Regions from separate parts of the Brevibacillus sp. FIR094 genome, predicted to be linked through region 3. Evidence: riboswitches for the same ligand, from Rfam matches in the RefSeq annotation. Region 3 holds a riboswitch; each other region holds the start of a gene.
What was found. A riboswitch is a leader RNA that binds a small molecule or an ion and turns the genes downstream of it on or off. The one in region 3 is predicted to bind lysine.

Region 1 (6,366 bases), on a different contig from region 3:
CGATTCTGCCTTGGATGCTGGCATTTCACTCGCTACGGTTTCCGCACCGAAAAATACGCGCATCGCACCCTCTCCCAGCGCAGTAGTGCTCCCCACCCCTGCTGCTACAGTCAACGCCAACAAGGCCGATAACCATGCTTTTTTCATGTCAATAATCCTCCTGTATGTGTGCGCGGCAGCGCTTGTTTTTCCGGAATTTCTTCTCTCTAGTTTATACGTTTGGAAAAGGAAATAGTTGTGCTGCCCTGATAAGTTTTTTCAACAATATCCACATTATCCACAAGCACAAAAACCTTAGGAAGAAAGACTTATGCACAGAGATGTTCGTAACTACTTCTTACTCTTGACGAGAATACGGCTGCGAATGACACAGAAAAAAGAGCGGCTATCCAGCCACTCTTTTTTGCTCCTGATACTGTTACTCCTGTTGCGAAAGCCATGTAAAATACTGGGAGACCATTCGAATGGCAACCTCGATCGCGTCTTCGTTCGGCTCAATTTTGGAATGGTGCAAGCCGTACGGCGTTTGCACACCCAGCCAGAACAAAAAGCCGGGAATTTCTTTCAAAAAGTAACCGAAGTCTTCTCCGGTCATGGCTTCCTTGCAGGTGATAAGAGTTACCTCTTCACATTGTTCCTGTACCCATTGCATGAAGTCTGTCGTTAACTGCTCCTCGTTGTAAACCTGGCAGTAGCCAACCCCGTAGTCAATCGCTGCCTGGCAATCAAAGCCTATTTCCACTCCCTTTACGAGAGATTCAATGCGGCTCTTGACGAGTGCCATCGATTCCATCGAAAAGGTTCGAATCGTCCCTTCTAGCCTGGACTTCTCTGCGATGATGTTCTGCTTCGTCCCGCTCTCCAGCTTGCCAATCGTTACGACAGCTGAATCCAATGGATCTATATTGCGCGAAATAATCGATTGAAGCTGTGTCACAAGATGGCTTCCTGCAACCACCATGTCATTCGCCTTGTGCGGGAAGGCTGCATGCCCCCCTTTGCCAACCAAATCGATGTACAGCTCAGAAGTGTTGGCAAACAAAATTCCTGGCTTCGTCGCAATATGACCAACTGGATATTCTGGCGCGATATGCAAAGCAAAAATGCAGTCCGGTCGCCACCCTGCAAACTCTTCACTTTCCATCATCGGCTCCGCACCGCCAGGACCTTCTTCTGCCGGCTGGAAGAGGAACAACAAATCATCTGCTACCGGATGCTCGGTAAAATGCGTCAGGAGGCCAAGAGCGATCGTCATATGCATGTCATGCCCGCATGCATGCATGTAACCTTCATGAAGCGAGCGAAACGGATAGGATGTTTCCTCTACGATCGGCAGGCCATCCATATCCGTCCGCCAGGCAATTATTCGTTTTGGCTTTGTTCCTGCCAGCTTGACCAAAATGCCTGTCCGCCACGTTTTGATCTCGATTCGCTCCTGGGGCAGCTTTTTCAAATAATCGAGCAAGTATTGTTGCGTCTTCACTTCAGCGAAGCCTGGCTCCGGTATTTGGTGCAGGTCTCGGCGAATTTGTGTAAACAAGGAAGTCGTCATATCCTACGCCTCCTTTTTCATACCTGTACTTGCTGTTAATTGCTCCTCAAACACTGCAAGGAAACGGTCCACATCGGCTTTGGTCAACGTCAGTGGCGGAAGCAGACGAACAATCGTTTTCTGCGTCACGTCAACGAGAATTCCTTCGTCAAGCAATGCTTGCTGCAAGTGGCTAACCTCTTCCGGGGTGGAAGAGAGCGGAATTCCAACCATCAAGCCTTTTCCACGTAGGGATTGCAGCTGATCCGGAAGACGCGTTCGCAACGCTTCCAACCCCGACCACAGGTACGCTATGACTTCTTCTACGTGCGCGATGAAGGCTGGATCAAGCAATTCGTCCAACACGACATTCCCCAAAGCAGCGGAAAGTGGTGATGGTGCGAACGTCGTTCCGTGATCCCCTGGCTTGAACTGGTTCATCAGCTTTGGACCAGCAATGACACCTCCGAGTGGAAGCCCTCCCCCTATCCCTTTAGCGAAAAGGACAAGGTCTGGCGTTACGCCTGCATGCTCATAAGCAAACAGCTTTCCTGTTCTGCCCATTCCTGTCTGGATCTCGTCCATGATGAATAGCATGCCTTCTTGTTCACAGATCGCAGCTACCTCTCGCAAGAACGCTTCCGTTAACGGCACGACACCGCCAGAACCCAAGACTGGCTCCATGAGGACCGCAGCAGGCCTTGCTTCTTGGCAAATCGCTCGCAATCCTTCCGTGTCCTCCACATCCAGTTCATAAACAGGAAAAGCTGGCTGAGGAAAGTCTTGATAGACGTGAGCCTGCCTCGTCAGACGCACTGCTCCGAGTGTTCGCCCGTGAAAGCTGTTGCGTAAGACAACGATACCTTCACGACCTGCTCCCTCGTTCTTCGTCCATTTATGAATCAGCTTGATCGCAGACTCTGTAGCCTCTGCACCAGAGTTGGTGAAAAACACTTTCCCACTAATGCTATTCGCAACCAAACGCTCAGCCAAACGAATAGCCGGCTTGTTTAAAAATACATTGGAAATATGCAAGAAGCGCTCTCCCTGCTCACGTAGAGCCTGTACAATGCGCGGATGCGAATGCCCCAGAACGTTTACCGCGAGTCCGGTAAACAAGTCGAGATAGCTCTTCCCGTTCGTATCGTACAAGTAATTTCCTTCGCCTTTTTCTATGGCAATCGGAAGTCTTTTGTAAGTGGAGACGATATATTGTTCATCGAGCGAACGCCAGTCCATGTGCACTCTCTCCCTTACAGCTGACGTAGCTCCTGCTTGATCTCTGTCTTGGAACGAGTTTTTTCATCGATTTGCTTGATCACGCGTGCAGGCGTTCCCGCAACTACTACGTACGGAGGTACATCTTCAATCACGACAGCACCCGCTGCAACGACAGCACCTTTTCCTACGCGTACACCTTCCAGAATGACAGCATTTGCTCCGATGACAACATCGTCCTCGACAACAACTGGCTGTGCAGATGGCGGCTCGATAACGCCTGCGATAACCGATCCCGCTCCGATATGGCAGTTTTTCCCGATAGTTCCACGTCCACCTACCACAACATTCATGTCGATCATCGTACCTTCACCGATAACGGCACCGATGTTAATAGAAGCCCCCATCATGATGATCGCATTGTTACCGATTGTCACTTGGTCACGAATAATTGCACCTGGCTCGATACGCGCTTGAATCCCTTTTGTATCCAGCAATGGAATGGCGGAGTTGCGGCGGTCGCTTTCTACCACATAATCTTCAATTTTGTCTGCGTTAGCAGCGAGCACTGGCTCAATCTCTTTCCACTCACCAAAAACAACACCAGTTGGACCAGTAATGAAGGCTTTGGAGCTCGCACCGAAGTCGATTCCCTCCAGGTTTCCTTTCATATATACCTTCACTGGTGTTTTCTTTTCGCTTTTTTGAATAAACGCGATAATTTCGTTGGCATCCATCATGTTCATAGTTACATCCTCCTCAAAATAACAGCATGGTAAATCAAAAAAAGCAATGAGTGCATTCGCTATCTCATTGCTCTTGATACTACAGAAGCAAATCATAAATAGCGCTCCACAAGAAGACATAAGGTCCCTTGTGACAGGATGTTCATTTTTCATGAGACACCCCAGCCTGTGCTACGTAGGGGCATAGCATAAGCTTCGGCGCTTTAGCCTTTCTTCCTTCTCCTGCTCCCTGGCAGATTGCGAAAAGGCTTACTCTTCTTTGGCGCACCTCTATTTAAAGTACATTATAATAATTTTATTTAACTCTACCAAAATCAATGAAACGTGGCAATAAGAAAAAAGTTATTGACAACGATTCTCATTTTCATTATTTTTATTGTTGAGAATGATACTCATTATCTAATTGGAGGTTTTACGTTTTATGAGCATTTTGATGGTATACGCGAGCATGACAGGGAATACACAGGAAATTGCTGAAGCAATTGCAGAAGGTATTCGTTCAACTGGTGCTGAGCTGGAGATAAAAGAAGTGATGGATGCGAACGCAAAAGAACTCGAAGCTTACGACGGAATCTTGCTTGGTGCCTACACATGGGGCGATGGCGAACTGCCAGACGAATGCCTGGATTTCTATGAGGAAATGGACGATATTGACCTCAGCGGGAAAAAGGTTGTTGCTTTCGGTTCTTGCGACTCCGCTTACGAGCACGTCGGTGCAGCTGTTGATATTTTGCTGAAAAAGGCGAGCGAGCGTGGTGCGGAAACTCCTCTGGAATGTTTGAAAATCGAGCTTTCTCCTACTGCAAAAGAAGTAGAAACTTGCAAAGCATTTGGGGTGTCGTTTGCTGAATTGCTCGGCTAATTGATGTTTCTCAAATACTCTGGCACATGCTATACTATCAATCCAACTTTTTAAGGAGGATTGATATCATGTCACTACATACAGACGAGATTCTCTTACGACCTCTCCAACAACAAGACGCAGCCGAGCTCCTAGAGCTTCGGCTGCGTAATCATGACTTTCTCCAACCATTTGAACCAATCCGCCCCGCTTCATTTCTGACCCTCACAGGACAGCAAGAACAGATTTCACAAGCGCAGATTGATTTTGAACGTGGTACTGCCTATGCTTTCGGCGCATTCTCCCGAGAATCCGGAAAGATGATTGGACGTGTAGCATTGTCAAATGTCGCACGTGGCGCATGGCAAAATGCGACGATTGGCTACTTTATGGATCAGGCGTGCAATGGCAAAGGCTATACGACATCAGCAGTAAATCTCGCCCTCCGCTTTGCTTTAATGGATGCTGGGCTGCACAGAGTACAAGCTGCTGTTATGCCTCGCAATCAAGCTTCCATTCGCGTCTTGGAAAAAAATCGTTTTCGCCAGGAAGGCCTTTCGTTGCGCTATTTGCAAATTAACGGTGTATGGGAGGACCATCTCCTCTACGCTCTTACTGCTGAGGAGTGGTCTTTGTAATCTCTCCGCACTTTTCGCTCTCACGCAGCCGCTCCAGGATACGCCGTTTGCGGTATAGCATCATCCCCGCTTCGGCGACATCCTGTACGGTTGAACGGTTTAAATACGCCCCGAATAAAATACCTGCAATCGGCACCATTTGAAACAATTTTTTCCACCCAAAGTTTTCTGTGTACGTAACCACGACTTCACGCCATCCCTGCAATTGCGCCATTACCTCTCTCTGCGCATTTGGATCATCAAAGCGGGAGAGCTCAGCGAGTATCGCTTTTTTCCCTACGATGTCGGATGAAGCAAACTGCAAGCATTTGACGACAAACAGCCGCTCTCTCTTCTCTTCAGGTCGATAGCCATAGGCAAGAGCCATTTCTTGTAATACTTTGAGGGATGTCCCCATCAATAACGGGATATCGATCGCGAGGGTAAAAATCCCTCCGAAGCCAGTCGTCGCACCTTGTACCGTGGCAAAATTCGCACGTGAATCCTTCAGCTCCATTGCGACATCATTCATGATCGTAAGCGGTACAGCAGCAATTTCTTCTTTGCCAATCACAGACGTACCCTGTCCCTCTAACCGTTTGCCAAACCGTTTGTAAATCGGTTCATCCTGCACCAAATAGGTTCCACCTGTCTCGAGAAAGGCTGCCATTTCATCTACGGCTTTTCCCAGCTTCTCTTGAACGAATGCAGGCGTAATCCGATCCAACAGAACAAAAGGAAGTCTGCCAAGCTTTTCCCAGAACCACAAGTCGTTCTGGTCCTTCTCCCAAGCCTCCACTTCACGTAATGCCGTAACTAATGTCTCCCTAGACTCGCTCAAACCCCACAACCTCCCTGGCTGCTCACTCAGATTCTCCTCGCTTCCACTGACATTGGTTGCGCAAGATGGACTTAATGTAGTCCTGCAACGCTTCTGACGTGGCATGACAGACGAATTCTTTTTTATTTCTTACGATTCCCAGCTTCAAATGTTTCACTTGCTCTCCTTCGATCTGAAAGCCGAACTTCTCCAGGATCACCTTCTGCTCGTTTGTCACAGGACTTCCTCCCTTGTAGTCGAAAACCCCCATGCCAAAATGCAAGGGGGTCTACCTTCCTACTTCACTTCAATTGTAATCGTCAATGTTTCATTGCGCTCATTTACACCGGTTTTCTTATTATACTTTCTTTTGGAGTTGATAACCGTGCAGGTCTTATTGGTGAGCGTATTCGTTACCTTGATCTTGTATTCTCCGGGCTTATTCGTATCGATATACCTTTTTATATTCAGTGATTCAAGTCCCTCGCCATCGTCGTCATCACCTTTGCTAGGCTTGATGCTAGCGATCTGTTCCTCCCCGAAAAAGACCTCGATCCGATTTTCTGAGGAAATGGTACCGTTACTATGCTTCC
Region 2 (6,366 bases), on a different contig from region 3:
CTCCCATGTGGAGTCGCCTTCCCCTTTGGTATTTACCGCACCGTTAATACCGCCCTGCGCACAGACAGAGTGGGAACGTTTTACCGGAACCAGGGAGAACAGCTGAACAGGAACGCCTTTTTCTGCTGCTTTGATGGTAGCCATCAAGCCGGCCAAACCTCCACCGACAATGATCAGTTTACCTTTTGCCATTGTTTATGTCCCCCTATCCCTACAGAATGAAAGCCGACATCGCACGTAAGCCGATGAAGGTTACAATTACGAATACGCCCAAAGTCAGGAATGTTGCAATGCGTTGGGAACGCGGCCCAACTGTAATTCCCCAGTGAACCAGGAAAGACCACAGTCCGTTGGAGAAGTGGAAAGTCGTGCTAATAATCCCGATTGTGTAGAATACGATCATTGCAGGACTGCTCAAAATGTTTGCCATCATGTCATAATCCACGTGTGCACCCAGTGCTTTTTGGATACGAGTTTCCCAAACGTGCCAAACAATAAAAATGAGGGTAATGACTCCTGTAACACGTTGCCACAAGAACATTTGATTTCGGAAGTAACCGAAGTTCCCTACGTTTTGCTTCGCTTGGAACGCAATGTAGAGACCGTAAACAGCATGAAACAGGATCGGGAGGTAGATCAAGGCAAATTCAAGTACTAACAGAAATGGAAGGCTTTCAATGAAGCCTACAGCCTGGTTGAAAGCTTCAGGTCCACGAGTCGCTTGATAGTTGGCTGTCAAGTGGAACACGAGGAAGAGCCCGATCGGAAACAAACCAAGAAGTGAGTGTAGCTTGTGACTGAGAAAGCTATGGCCTTTCGCCATACAATGGTCCCCCTTTCAATGTATGTAACTCTCAATTCTGTGAAAAACGTCAAGCGTCACCGCAAGCGGTCCAAAACGGTTTTCGACCGTTTTGATAGACCTTTCCCCAATATCCTAACCCATTGCCTCACCCATTAGACATAACAAAACCGCCACGATCATTTTATGAAGAGCGTCTTGACGCTGTTCACAAAAAGACTGCGTTCGCTAGATCACATGAATTTGTCGGAATGTGTCAAAATTCGAGAAAAAGTTGGGCAAAACTTTGACCAAATCCAATTGTACTCTTGTCGACACATAGCGTCAAGACAATCAATGTACTAAATACATTGATAGAATAACTTTGTTTAGTCCAGCTATTTTTTCTATTAAGATGTCATGAATGCGAGTCCCTCCTCATAATCTAGTACAGACAGGAGGGAAGCACATATGAAAGAGAAGGATCAGCTTGCAGCACTGTTGCCGCCAGAGACCATTCCCTATGCGGAAAGAATGAATATGCCCTATCTTGGCTATCATCTTCTACGCGAAACGCTGACTAGCACCCTGCTAGGTGATAGTGAAAACCATATTCTCTATTGGATCGGAAAAAATATGGGACGCAAAATCCCCATTCAATCTGCAACAGGCCCGATTATGCCTTTTATTCGGCTCGGTTTAGGCCAACTCGATGTCGTGGAGGAGTCCGGGCAAACTATCGTCTATTCGCTCACTCATTCCATTTTTAGCTATCAGTCTATTGAGAGACTAGGATGTAGTCTTTCTTTTGAGGCTGGAATCATCGCTGGTATGATTGAGCAGTGGAAAGACAAAGAAGTGTTCAGCAAAATCGAAATGGAAAGCTCCTCAGACATACGTATATCTGTACAAGTGGCTTCATGAAGAAAATGCCCCCTCTACCTACTAACAAAGGGAGAGGGAGCATCCATGTTTTATACTCCGTGCACGACCGCGGTTTCCTCGACATCTAAACCATATGCCGAATGAAGACTGCGAACAGCCAGCTCCGTCAAGGCTGCTGGAATGACACAAGAAACCTTGATATCAGACGTAGATACCATTTTAATAGAAATTTCTTTTTCTGCCAGGACGCGGAACATTTCGGCAGCTACCCCTGGATTGTTGATCATGCCTGAGCCAACAATTGATACTTTGGTCAAGCCTTCCTCAAAATCGACTTTTTCAAAGCCAAGCTCGTTTTTGTTTCTGTCCAGCGTATCCAGTGCTTTTTTCAGATCATCCGCTGCAACTGTAAAAGAAATGTTCGTAACAGACGCATCATAGGAGCTTTGGATAATGATATCGACGTTCACCTGATTGTCCGCCAGCGTATTGAACAAACGGGAGAGCGTCCCGACCTTGGCAGGCATGCCGACAACCGTGATTTTGGCTACATCTTCATCGTGTGCAACTCCACTTACTACTCTTCCTGTTTCCATGTTGGCAACCTCCTCAACGTACGTACCATCTTCGGCAGTAAAGCTGGAGCGGACGACCAGCCTTACCTTGTATTTTTTCGCAGCCTCTACTGACCTTGGATGAAGAACCCCTGCACCGAGGTTCGCCAGCTCCAGCATCTCATCATACGAGATCGTATCCAGCTTGCTCGCAGCTGGAACCACTCGCGGATCAGCTGTATACACCCCGGACACGTCTGTAAAGATTTCGCATTTCTCAGCGTTCAAGCTCGCTGCGAGTGTAACCGCAGATGTATCCGATCCACCGCGGCCGAGCGTCGTAATTTCACCTTCGTCACTGATCCCTTGGAATCCTGCCACGATTACCACACGACCTCGGCCGAGCTCGGATTGAATCCGCTCTGGATCAATCTGCTTGATCCGTGCTCTTCCGTGAATCGCCTCCGTGGTGATTCCAGCCTGCCCGCCCGTAAGAGAAATAGCGTCGTAGCCTTTTGTATGCAAGGCCATCGACAAAAGCGCGATCGATACCTGCTCCCCCGTGGTCAGCAGCATATCCATTTCACGCTCGGATGGGTATGCGCTAATCTGCTTGGCCATATCTACTAACACGTCAGTAGATTTGCCCATTGCAGAAACAACGACTACCACATCATGCCCTTCCTCTTTGTAGCTGATAATTCGATCCGCAACTCGTAAAATTCGCTCAATGGTACCTACAGAGGTGCCTCCATATTTCTGCACGATCAACCCCATGCGGCTTCTCTCCCTTTTTCTCATATCCAATGTTTGGTATTTATCTCGTATTGTATGGTTTTTACTATTCTCTCTATAAAGAAAAGTCTTGCATTTTTATTTTACAAAAAAGGCACCGACAAGGAATAAGACCTGCCGCTGCCTACTGTTTCGACATACCGGTTCCTCCCTCCCAATACACGCGGACAACGAAGCTTGACAGTCATCACCATCAAAACTCACATTGACACACCGTGAGATAGCTCTCCATCTGACAATTGGTCATTGTTCAGATGACAGTCCTGCATTTATTCAACGCAGACCCAGCATGGAGAAAAGCGGGTTTCCCTCCACACTTCGGCGAATTCCCCTTTCCCGTCCCCTTCACAGATTCCCGATCTCAGGGTGGTACTCTTGGTTTTCGCGCCTCTACCTCACTCCATAATGGAAGTGAGGCTAACTATTCTGTTTGAATCGGATTATATCATGAGTCTAAAAATGGATCAATTCCTTTTTAGAGGTTGTTCAAAAAGCTACATTTGTTATGTGTCCAGCTTGCGCAGATGCCCGATGATTTCTTTTGCCAGCTTGTCGCCGATCCCTAATTGGCGGAAGTCTTCGACGGTCGCCTCGCGCATTTTTTTCAACGAGCCAAAATGAGAGAACAACAGCTTGCGGCGCTTCTCACCAATACCCGGGATCTCATCCAACTGAGAGGAGAGCATCGTTTTCGTCCGGGATTGTCTGTGGAATGTAATAACAAAACGGTGGACTTCATCTTGGATGCGCTGCAACAAATAAAACTCATAGCTATCACGTCTAAGATTCACAGGCTCTGGCGGATCTCCGTACATGAGCTGAGCGGTGCGGTGCTTCTCGTCCTTCGCGAGTCCACAGACGGGAATATAGAGGCCTAGCTCGTTTTCCAACACATCCATAGCCGCACTGATTTGGCCTTTTCCACCATCGATCACTATCAGGTCGGGCATCGGCTGGTTTTCTTTCAGCAGGCGAGAGTAGCGACGGCGAACTACTTCGCGCATGGAGCCGTAATCATCTGGCCCTTCGACGGTTTTGATCTTGAATTTGCGGTATTCCTTTTTGTCAGGGCGACCGTCTGTAAACACAATCATCGCAGACACAGGCTCTGTTCCCTGAATGTTGGAGTTGTCAAACGCTTCAATTCGATGAGGAACCGGAATCCCTAAAATGTGACCCAGATTGTGTACCGCTTGGACTGTACGCGCATCGTCCTTGGACATCAGCGCGAATTTCTCCTCCAAAGCAATACGGGCGTTCTCGGAAGCCATCTTCACGAGCTCATGCTTTTTGCCTCTTTTCGGTGCATGGACTTTGATGCCCAGCCACTCACTCAAAAGCTCCGGTTCACTCTCTTGCGGGAGCAAAATTTCTTTTGGCAGAGCATTTTGCTTATCGTAGTAGAACTGGCTCACATAAGACATAAAGTCCTCGGTTTCGCTTCCATAGTATGGAAAGGAAGTCGTCTGACGCTCGATCATCTTCCCTTTTCGCATATAGAACACCTGAATGCACATCCAGCCTTTTTCCACAGCAAACCCGATAATGTCGCGATCTACCGTATCGGTGAACGTGATCTTCTGCTTCTCCATCACCGCTTCGATGCTCTTGATCTGATCGCGATATTCCTTGGCGCGTTCGAACTCCATGTTTTCTGAGGCTTGCAGCATTTTTTCCGTGAGAGTTTGCTTCATTTCCTCATGGCCACCATCGAGGAACCGGCTGATTTCGTCCACCAAACGCTGATTTTCCTCTGCCAATACCTCGTACACACAGGGCGCTAAACATTGTCCCAAATGGTAGTACAGACAAACCTGCTTGGGCATATTGCGGCATTTGCGTAACGGGTAGAGGCGATCCAGCAGCTTCTTCACCTCGGAGGCATCTCCGGCATTCGGATAGGGACCGAAATACTTGGCTTTATCTTTTAATACCTTACGGGTAATCTCCAGACGTGGCTGCGCCTCATTCGTAATTTTGATGTACGGATACGTCTTGTCGTCGCGGAGCATGACATTGTAACGCGGGTCGTGCTCCTTGATCAGGTTGCACTCAAGGATGAGCGCCTCAATCGCGGAGGATACCACAATGTACTCAAAGTCCACGATCTCACTGACCAACAGCTGCGTCTTCCCGTTATGACTGCCTGTAAAATAAGAGCGAACGCGGTTTTTCAGCACCTTGGCTTTTCCTACGTAAATGATTTCCCCGCTCGCATTTTTCATCAGGTAGCAGCCTGGCTTATCTGGCAGGACGGCCAGTTTATCTTTTAAGGAGCTGTTCATGGCTGCTCCCTCCTCTTTACTCTATATCTGTCTTGCATCTATTTGTTCTTGTGGATTGGCTTTTCCAATACATACAGTTCATCTTCTAAGGAACTCATCCGTTCCACCAGTAGCTTGCGGCTGTCTTGCACCCCTTGATTGTAATAGAAGGGGCCGAGCTCTTTCGAAAAAAAGGCAATCAACTCTTCCGTCTCCAAATTGCCGAGTGTCTCCGACCGTTCTTCTTTAAAATAGCGTTGTACTTGATGAACAAGATATTCCATTTGCTCTCTCGTCAATTTGGCTGGCATCGTATCCGGCTTCCTTCCCTTTTTCGCATCATAAGAGAATATACGTTCTATCCTTCATAGTACCATGGAATGATGACGAAAAAAACTGCCGCCTCATTCCATAGCGACAGTTTTTTATAGGCAGACCTAGTGCTTCCGGCCGCCCAAATATGCTTCTTTTACACGTTCGTCGTTTAACAACGCTTCTCCTGTGCCATCCAATACGATTTGCCCTGCCTCCAATACATACCCGTAATCAGCGATTTTGAGGGCCTGTTTGACATTTTGCTCCACGATGAGGACCGTTGTACCTTCCGCATTGATTTCTTTGATCACCTTGAAAATGTCCGCCACCACGATGGGAGCCAGGCCCATCGACGGCTCGTCCAAAAGCAGCAGCTTGGGTCGAGACATCAAAGCGCGAGCAATCGCTAGCATTTGCTGCTGACCGCCAGACATCGTCCCTCCCAATTGGGAAAGCCGTTCCCTAAGGATGGGGAACCAGGACATCATCTTCTCCATGTCGTCCTTGATGCCTTGTGCATCGTTGCGCTGGAATGCGCCCATCTCCAGGTTTTCCAGCACGGTCATCTTCCCGAGGATCGCACGCCCTTCTGGAACCAACGCCAATCCGGCTTTAACAATCTGATGGGGTTTCGAACCGTCTATGCGTTGACCACAAAACGTAATCGTCCCTGCTTCAGGCTTCAGTTGACCTGCGATCGTACGCATGGTTGTCGTTTTGCCCGCTCCGTTCGCCCCGATTAGCGAGACGATTTTGCCCTCAGGCACTTCCA
Region 3 (6,366 bases):
CCGGAGACGCCCTCTTGATCTCAGACTTTTCGATGGAACCTGTAAAAGACAGACCTGTATTGATCCGACAGGAGGGGCAGTTCCTTGTGCGCATCGCAGCAGACGTCAATCCATTGGAATGTCTGTTTACAACCACACGCGAGCAAGACACCCCCATGCTACTCCCCTCGGAAAACATTCGTATTACAGGTGTTGTATCTGGTTTTATTCCACGTTCATCATCGTAACCTCATTAAGCAGCCAATCCTTGATTGCTGCCACCGTTTGCTGCCACTGCTCCTGCGGGGTAATGGCAGCGGGCTGGTCGCCCTCCTGCGATCCATAGCTTCCGAACTGAGAGTGGTTTCCCCCTGCTATGGACATGTACACGGTACGCTCCGGCAAATATTGCTTGCTCTCCTCATACTTTTCTATTTGGATCACACCATCGCGAGACCCGAGCAAAGACAGCACAGGCAAATTCACCTTCTTCAAGTTCCCTTGACTGTTTGGATACGCTCCCAGCAAAAATACTCCGCTGATTCGGTCCGGGTGGTTTGCTGCGAATTGAGCTGCCATAGTACCACCGAGCGAATGTCCTCCGATAACAAACGTTTTATTCGGGTACGCCTTTAATACTTGTGTGGCTCGCGTCATATCACTTACAGCCAAATTCAGCGGCATTCGTGCGAGAAAAACATGGTAGCCGTATCCTGCCAAGGCACGTGCAATCGGTGCATAGCTCTCCGGTTTGACCAGTGCTCCTGGATATAAGATGAGTCCCGGTTCACGTGACTCCCCGCCTTGGAAAATAATCCAGTCATTCGTATCCATGACCGTAATCCCTTCACCGCCTTGCATGGCCGTTAACGCTGCTTGGTCGGGCTGATAGGGCTGCAAATACCATATAGCCAGACAAATCGCTCCAAGTGTCACCAATACGATAGCCTGAAACCATTTTTTGCGTGCTTGACTCATCCCATCCACCTCGTTTCCGTTCCCATGTATATGCTACTTATTATGTCTCAAACATAGAAAAAACCGTCAGAGACAATAGCCCGACGGTTGTTAGTAATGGCTTCATTAGCCTTTTTCCTTCTGCCGCTCACGAAAACGGCGCACCTTCATCAGGTTTCCGCACATTTTGTCATCACACCAACGGCGCACCCGGTTGCGGCTTTCATCATAAAACACCCAGCGGCAATCCTCGTTGTCACATATTTTGATTCGCTCCAGATGTTGCGGGGCAAGCAGCTCCGCGAAAGAAGCCGCAATTTGTGCCATGACGAGGGGCCAGCCCTCTGTTGAGCTGGATTGGTTTTGCCTGTAGCCGCCCTCCTCATCGACATACAACACCTGCATATGGAAAGGGGCGAGAGCTAAAGCTCTGTTCAATTCCACGAGGTCCTCTTCTTGGAAGCGGTCTCCACGGACAACGGCTTCCAGCATACGTCTCAAACGTTCACGCAGCTGTAAAAGTGAAGCGGCACAGTCCTCATTCATCGGCAGCGGAGCGGTTAGCTTGTATGTTTGCAAAAAGGATGACAGCCATTTCTGGTTCTCCAAGCGATTTTCCGCACGACCAGAACCACGCCAATCCCGCCAATCACTATTTAAAAAATCGATACAAAGCCAGTCCATGTACTCATCTCTCCTGACAAAACCCTTCATTTTTCTCTCTTGTATGATCATGCAGAATATGGTAATCTATTTTTGTAACCACCGTAATGTAATTCATTGGTTACATACTCATTTCTTACTGCTATTATAGCGTTTCATCAATCTGTTTCACAGACGAGGAGGAAGCGTATGAATCGGAAGGATTTACTTTTGCACGGTTGGGAATGTACCTATGACAAGGAAGACTGGTATCCACCTTTAAAAGAAGCGCTTTCCGGAGTATCAGCAGCCCAGGCCAGCTGGCGCCCTGTGGGAGAAGCAGCCAACACGATCTGGGAAAACGTCAGTCACCTTCTTTATTACAAAGAACGACTGTTGCATCGTCTATTGGGCACTGAATTTCCTGGCTCTGCTGAGACGAACGATGATACCTTCATCACGTCCGGCGGTCCAAATGACGAAGACGCTTGGCAAGCTACCCTCTTGCGCACGGAAAGCGTTCATCGCCACATTCATGAAAGGCTTTCCGTGCTGACGGATGAGGATTTAAACCAGACGGCTACTTATACGCCGATTTACCAAGCCGTGATGAGTCTGGTCCTGCATGATGCGTTTCATACGGGACAAATCGTCCAAATTCGCAAGCTGCAAGGCTCTTGGCCTGCCAGACGCTCATTTGAATAACAAAATTTCACATTGATTAATCATTAACAATCCTTTATAGTTGATGAATCACAAAATTTCATACATGTTATCCTCATCTTTCACGGTGAGGATAGAGGTCGCGGCTTTTATATCATCCTGTACGAGATTCAGAGAAAATCAATGACTCCAGGTAAGGAAAATCCGCCGAAGCTCATATCGCGTCTCTGTGCGATTGGGTTGGGGCTGTACTCGAAAGGGACAGAACTGTCACGTTTGCATGCCAAGCAAGCGTGGTGAGCTATCTTCAGTGAAGGCTTGGTGGGGATTGGATGATACCGCCCTATGCCATTTTTTGGCTATGGCGGTTTTTTCGTTTCCGACCTTCCTTCTCAAAAATCAAGAAAGGTCGTGCAAGCAGCTTATGTCACAAAATCAATTGCAACGTGGTCTAAAAGCCCGACATCTGACGATGATCGCCATCGGCGGCTCGATTGGGACGGGATTGTTTCTCGCGAGCGGAGGCTCGATTCATTCCGCCGGACCTGGTGGAGCTTTAGTCGCCTATCTCGCCATTAGTATCATGGTTTACTTTTTAATGACCAGCTTGGGGGAAATGGCGGCCTTCATGCCTGTTTCTGGTTCGTTTTCGACGTATGCCACACGGTTCGTCGATCCATCTCTCGGCTTTGCTCTCGGCTGGAACTATTGGTACAACTGGGCCATTACCATTGCCGTCGAGCTGTCAGCTTCCGCACTCATTATGAAATATTGGTTCCCGGATACCCCAGCGATAGTGTGGAGCGCTTTGTTCCTCGGATTGCTGTTTGCCTTGAATCTCCTGTCTGTGAAAGCCTATGGAGAATCTGAATATTGGTTCGCCTTGATTAAAGTAGTAACGGTTATCATCTTTATTGTTGTTGGTGTGTTGATGATTTTTGGCATTATGGGCGGCCAAGCAGTCGGCCTCCAAAACTTCACCAAAGGCGACGCGCCATTCAATGGCGGCTTCATGGCCCTGCTCGGTGTCTTTATGATTGCCGGATTCTCTTTCCAAGGGACAGAGCTGGTTGGTGTCGCAGCTGGGGAGAGTGAAGACCCTGCCCGTAACATTCCGAAGGCCATCCGTCAAATTTTTTGGCGTATCCTGATCTTTTATATCCTCGCTATTTTGATCATCGGGTTGTTGGTTCCATACGATAATCCAAATCTGATCAGTGGCGACATTACAGATATTGCGATTAGTCCGTTTACGATTGTTTTTGAAAATGCCGGATTTGCTTTTGCAGCATCCGTCATGAATGCCGTTATTCTCACGTCTGTATTGTCTGCTGGTAACTCTGGCATGTACGCCTCTACACGTATGCTATGGAACTTGGCGAAAGAAGGAAAAGCACCAAAATGGTTCGCAAAAGTAACAAGTAATGGCGTACCAATCAATGCGTTGATCTTGACTGCGCTCATCGGCGCCCTTGCTTTTCTGTCCTCTCTGTTTGGGGAAGGCGAAGTGTATGTCTGGCTTTTGAATGCGTCCGGTATGTCTGGTTTCATCGCTTGGCTGGGAATTGCCATTAGCCACTACCGTTTCCGTAAAGCGTTTATCGCTCAGGGTCGTGACTTAAGCGAATTGCCTTATCGAGCAAAGTGGTTCCCGTTTGGACCGATTTTTGCCTTCATCATTTGCTGTATCGTTATTTTGGGGCAAAACTACTCCGCATTCATGGGTGGAACGATCGACTGGAATGGCGTCCTGGTCTCTTACATTGGCCTGCCACTCTTCTTAATCATTTGGCTCGCTTATAAAATCACCCAAAAGACCGAGCTCGTCCCTCTAGAGCAAGTAGACTTCAGCATGGATGAACACACGAAATAATCGAAGAAAAAATACGGACTTCCGTTATCTGAACGGGAGTCCTTTTTCATATTTGCCAGCCTATGAAAAATTGTCCAAAAATATCCGATAGTATAGACAAGAAGCAATTGAGATCCGTTTCCTTCCGTTCTCACAACTCATACCAGTCATCTGATATAAGGTAACCAGATCTCCTGCCATCACGACTGAACATGAATCCATGTGAGGAGAGTAGAACATGCACATCCAATCGAACACCCGCTATCTAACACCCCAGCTTACAACTAACCAAACTGCACCGAAAATGGTGACAGGAACTCGTCTAGGAATGCCGGAGCACGATACAGTAGACCTGCGTTCCCACAAGGCACGCGAGCTACCTGCTGATGCCATCGAACATCACAGCGTCCAATTTTTCTTTAACACAGAAATTAATGAGCGTTTGGATAAAATTTTCGCAGATAAACCACCCGAGGCTCGCAAAGCCTTTGACCACATCCTGGAGAAAAATTTTTTCAACTCCCAATCCTCCTACACCGATGAAGAACGAGCTGCTTTGGTAGAAGGCGGTTTAACCCAAGGCAAATATTTGGCAGACCAATTCATGGCTGATGAAAATACTGCTGAATTTTTGGATACTCTCCATTTGCTCGCTGGCGTTGCCAAAACTCGAAAGGTTGATCATGCAACCGGCAGTGTCAGCTACGTAGAGCTTCCGCAAAAACCACATGGGGCGCCGAACGACTATGTTAATCCGTCCAAGCTGATGGAGCGGTATGAGCCGGAAGCCTACAAAAAGATGCATGCGGCTACAACCAATCAAACAGAGAAAGTGAGCATGCTGATTCAATTCGTCAAAAAGCTCCAACATCGTCCAGACTGGATCTCACAATATCGGAACGAACAAGCTACGCTTCTCTCCGATCTAAAAAATACAAAAATCGCTAACCGCTTTGAGAATGTAAATACAAAGGACGCTACTGAATTTGTTCGTGAAATGAATACGCTCGCTGAAAATGCTTCCTTTTCTACCTTCACACCATTGCTTCAAACGAATCTTGCCTCTTTTATGAAGATCTTGACCAAGAAAACAAGTTAACTACACAAAGATAATGGTCACAGCCTCCTCCCGAACTTCCTTGGGACTGGGGCTCTTTTTTTGGTGCAGCTGATGGACATACTAACCCGTAAAGGAGGAGACGAACATGTATGACAATCGTGAAAACGACCTGCCTGATTTCAAACAACTGGATGACAGACTGATCGCTCAACCTCCTACTAGCCCAATAATCGCAATCCGTACCAATCTAGACAAGGAACCAAATGACGTAGACAATCCGTATGTGCAGCAAGACTCTAAACCGACTGGACAAAATAAGGAGGAAGCAAATGACTGATCGTACTTCAAAGGAAAAACCGGACATGGGTTATAACGGAAGCAATATGCATGGTTATTCCCTTACACCAAAGGAAGGGACATTGGACCAAACTGCCAAGGCTGCTGCGGAAAACAAAGAAAACAGGGACAAAGAATAGTTCTTTTCCCATTACGAAAAACAAATCCCCTTTGGGGAACAGGCAGATACTCCTTTGCCTTTTTCCTGAAGGGGATTTGTTTTGGATTTTTGACAAAGAACATGATAGATTAACATTTTGTTATTGACGAAATTCTGTTGGAAATATATACTTTTCATGGATTTGATAATGAGAATCGTTATCATATTCTTGTATATATGATCAGGAGGTTGCCCCATGAAATCCAGGCTCTTCAAACACATTTACAGCACAACATTAGTCACTTCTCTCCTCACAGGTGGCGCCCATATGGCTCTGGCCGCACCACTCGTGGCCACTGCTGAACAGACGGATATTTCTCCTTTGTCGCTAGATTTCGCAGTCGAACAGGCAATAAAGAACAGCGTTGATCTGGAGGTGCTTCGGCTTGACTTAGATATTACGAAATACGAAACATCCATCACACTGAGAGAAAAAGAAGAAATTAAAAAAGCCGACATTATGACTCTGGCTGATGCAAAAAAGAAATTCGAAGACGCAGCCAAAGCGGTCAAAGAAGTCGTTGTCGATGAAGTCGCCCTAAATACGCAAAAAAACACCATTCAATTGCAAGTGCAAAAAGCATTCTTCGAAGCCCAATCATTAGATGCCAAAATCAAAGCGCAAAAGAAAAGCTTGCAAAGACAGTACTGGTTGGACTCCCAAGAAACAGAAGCTCACAAAAATCTTGCTGCTCTTGAAACCAGCTACAAACAAGC

Region 1: it holds a riboswitch for lysine, as region 3 does, so the genes downstream of both, dapD (2,3,4,5-tetrahydropyridine-2,6-dicarboxylate N-acetyltransferase) here and ACQ5DJ_RS11630 (amino acid permease) in region 3, are expected to answer to the same signal.
Region 2: it holds a riboswitch for lysine, as region 3 does, so the genes downstream of both, ACQ5DJ_RS26495 (aspartate kinase) here and ACQ5DJ_RS11630 (amino acid permease) in region 3, are expected to answer to the same signal.

What each region holds. Positions count from the first base shown of each region.
Region 1 covers NZ_JBEAES010000021.1:12,036-18,401, reverse strand. Annotated here, with positions in the region: gene ACQ5DJ_RS18935 (hypothetical protein) at 1-147, opposite strand, end outside; gene ACQ5DJ_RS18930 (N-acetyldiaminopimelate deacetylase) at 419-1,552, opposite strand; gene ACQ5DJ_RS18925 (aspartate aminotransferase family protein) at 1,556-2,770, opposite strand; gene dapD (2,3,4,5-tetrahydropyridine-2,6-dicarboxylate N-acetyltransferase) at 2,785-3,495, opposite strand; lysine riboswitch at 3,587-3,776, opposite strand; gene ACQ5DJ_RS18915 (flavodoxin) at 3,917-4,357, shown strand; gene ACQ5DJ_RS18910 (GNAT family N-acetyltransferase) at 4,426-4,974, shown strand; gene ACQ5DJ_RS18905 (EcsC family protein) at 4,949-5,803, opposite strand; gene ACQ5DJ_RS18900 (hypothetical protein) at 5,817-6,011, opposite strand; gene ACQ5DJ_RS18895 (hypothetical protein) at 6,071-6,366, opposite strand, start outside.
Region 2 covers NZ_JBEAES010000044.1:16,055-22,420, reverse strand. Annotated here, with positions in the region: gene sdhA (succinate dehydrogenase flavoprotein subunit) at 1-192, opposite strand, end outside; gene ACQ5DJ_RS26505 (succinate dehydrogenase cytochrome b558 subunit) at 212-823, opposite strand; gene ACQ5DJ_RS26500 (YslB family protein) at 1,253-1,705, shown strand; gene ACQ5DJ_RS26495 (aspartate kinase) at 1,756-2,997, opposite strand; lysine riboswitch at 3,229-3,416, opposite strand; gene uvrC (excinuclease ABC subunit UvrC) at 3,519-5,300, opposite strand; gene ACQ5DJ_RS26485 (DUF2164 domain-containing protein) at 5,339-5,590, opposite strand; gene ACQ5DJ_RS26480 (ABC transporter ATP-binding protein) at 5,717-6,366, opposite strand, start outside.
Region 3 covers NZ_JBEAES010000011.1:44,682-51,047, reverse strand. Annotated here, with positions in the region: gene ACQ5DJ_RS11650 (hypothetical protein) at 1-227, shown strand, start outside; gene ACQ5DJ_RS11645 (alpha/beta fold hydrolase) at 205-957, opposite strand; gene ACQ5DJ_RS11640 (CGNR zinc finger domain-containing protein) at 1,063-1,620, opposite strand; gene ACQ5DJ_RS11635 (DinB family protein) at 1,789-2,283, shown strand; lysine riboswitch at 2,368-2,553, shown strand; gene ACQ5DJ_RS11630 (amino acid permease) at 2,666-4,114, shown strand; gene ACQ5DJ_RS11625 (hypothetical protein) at 4,332-5,192, shown strand; gene ACQ5DJ_RS11620 (hypothetical protein) at 5,299-5,490, shown strand; gene ACQ5DJ_RS11615 (hypothetical protein) at 5,483-5,629, shown strand; gene ACQ5DJ_RS11610 (TolC family protein) at 5,846-6,366, shown strand, end outside.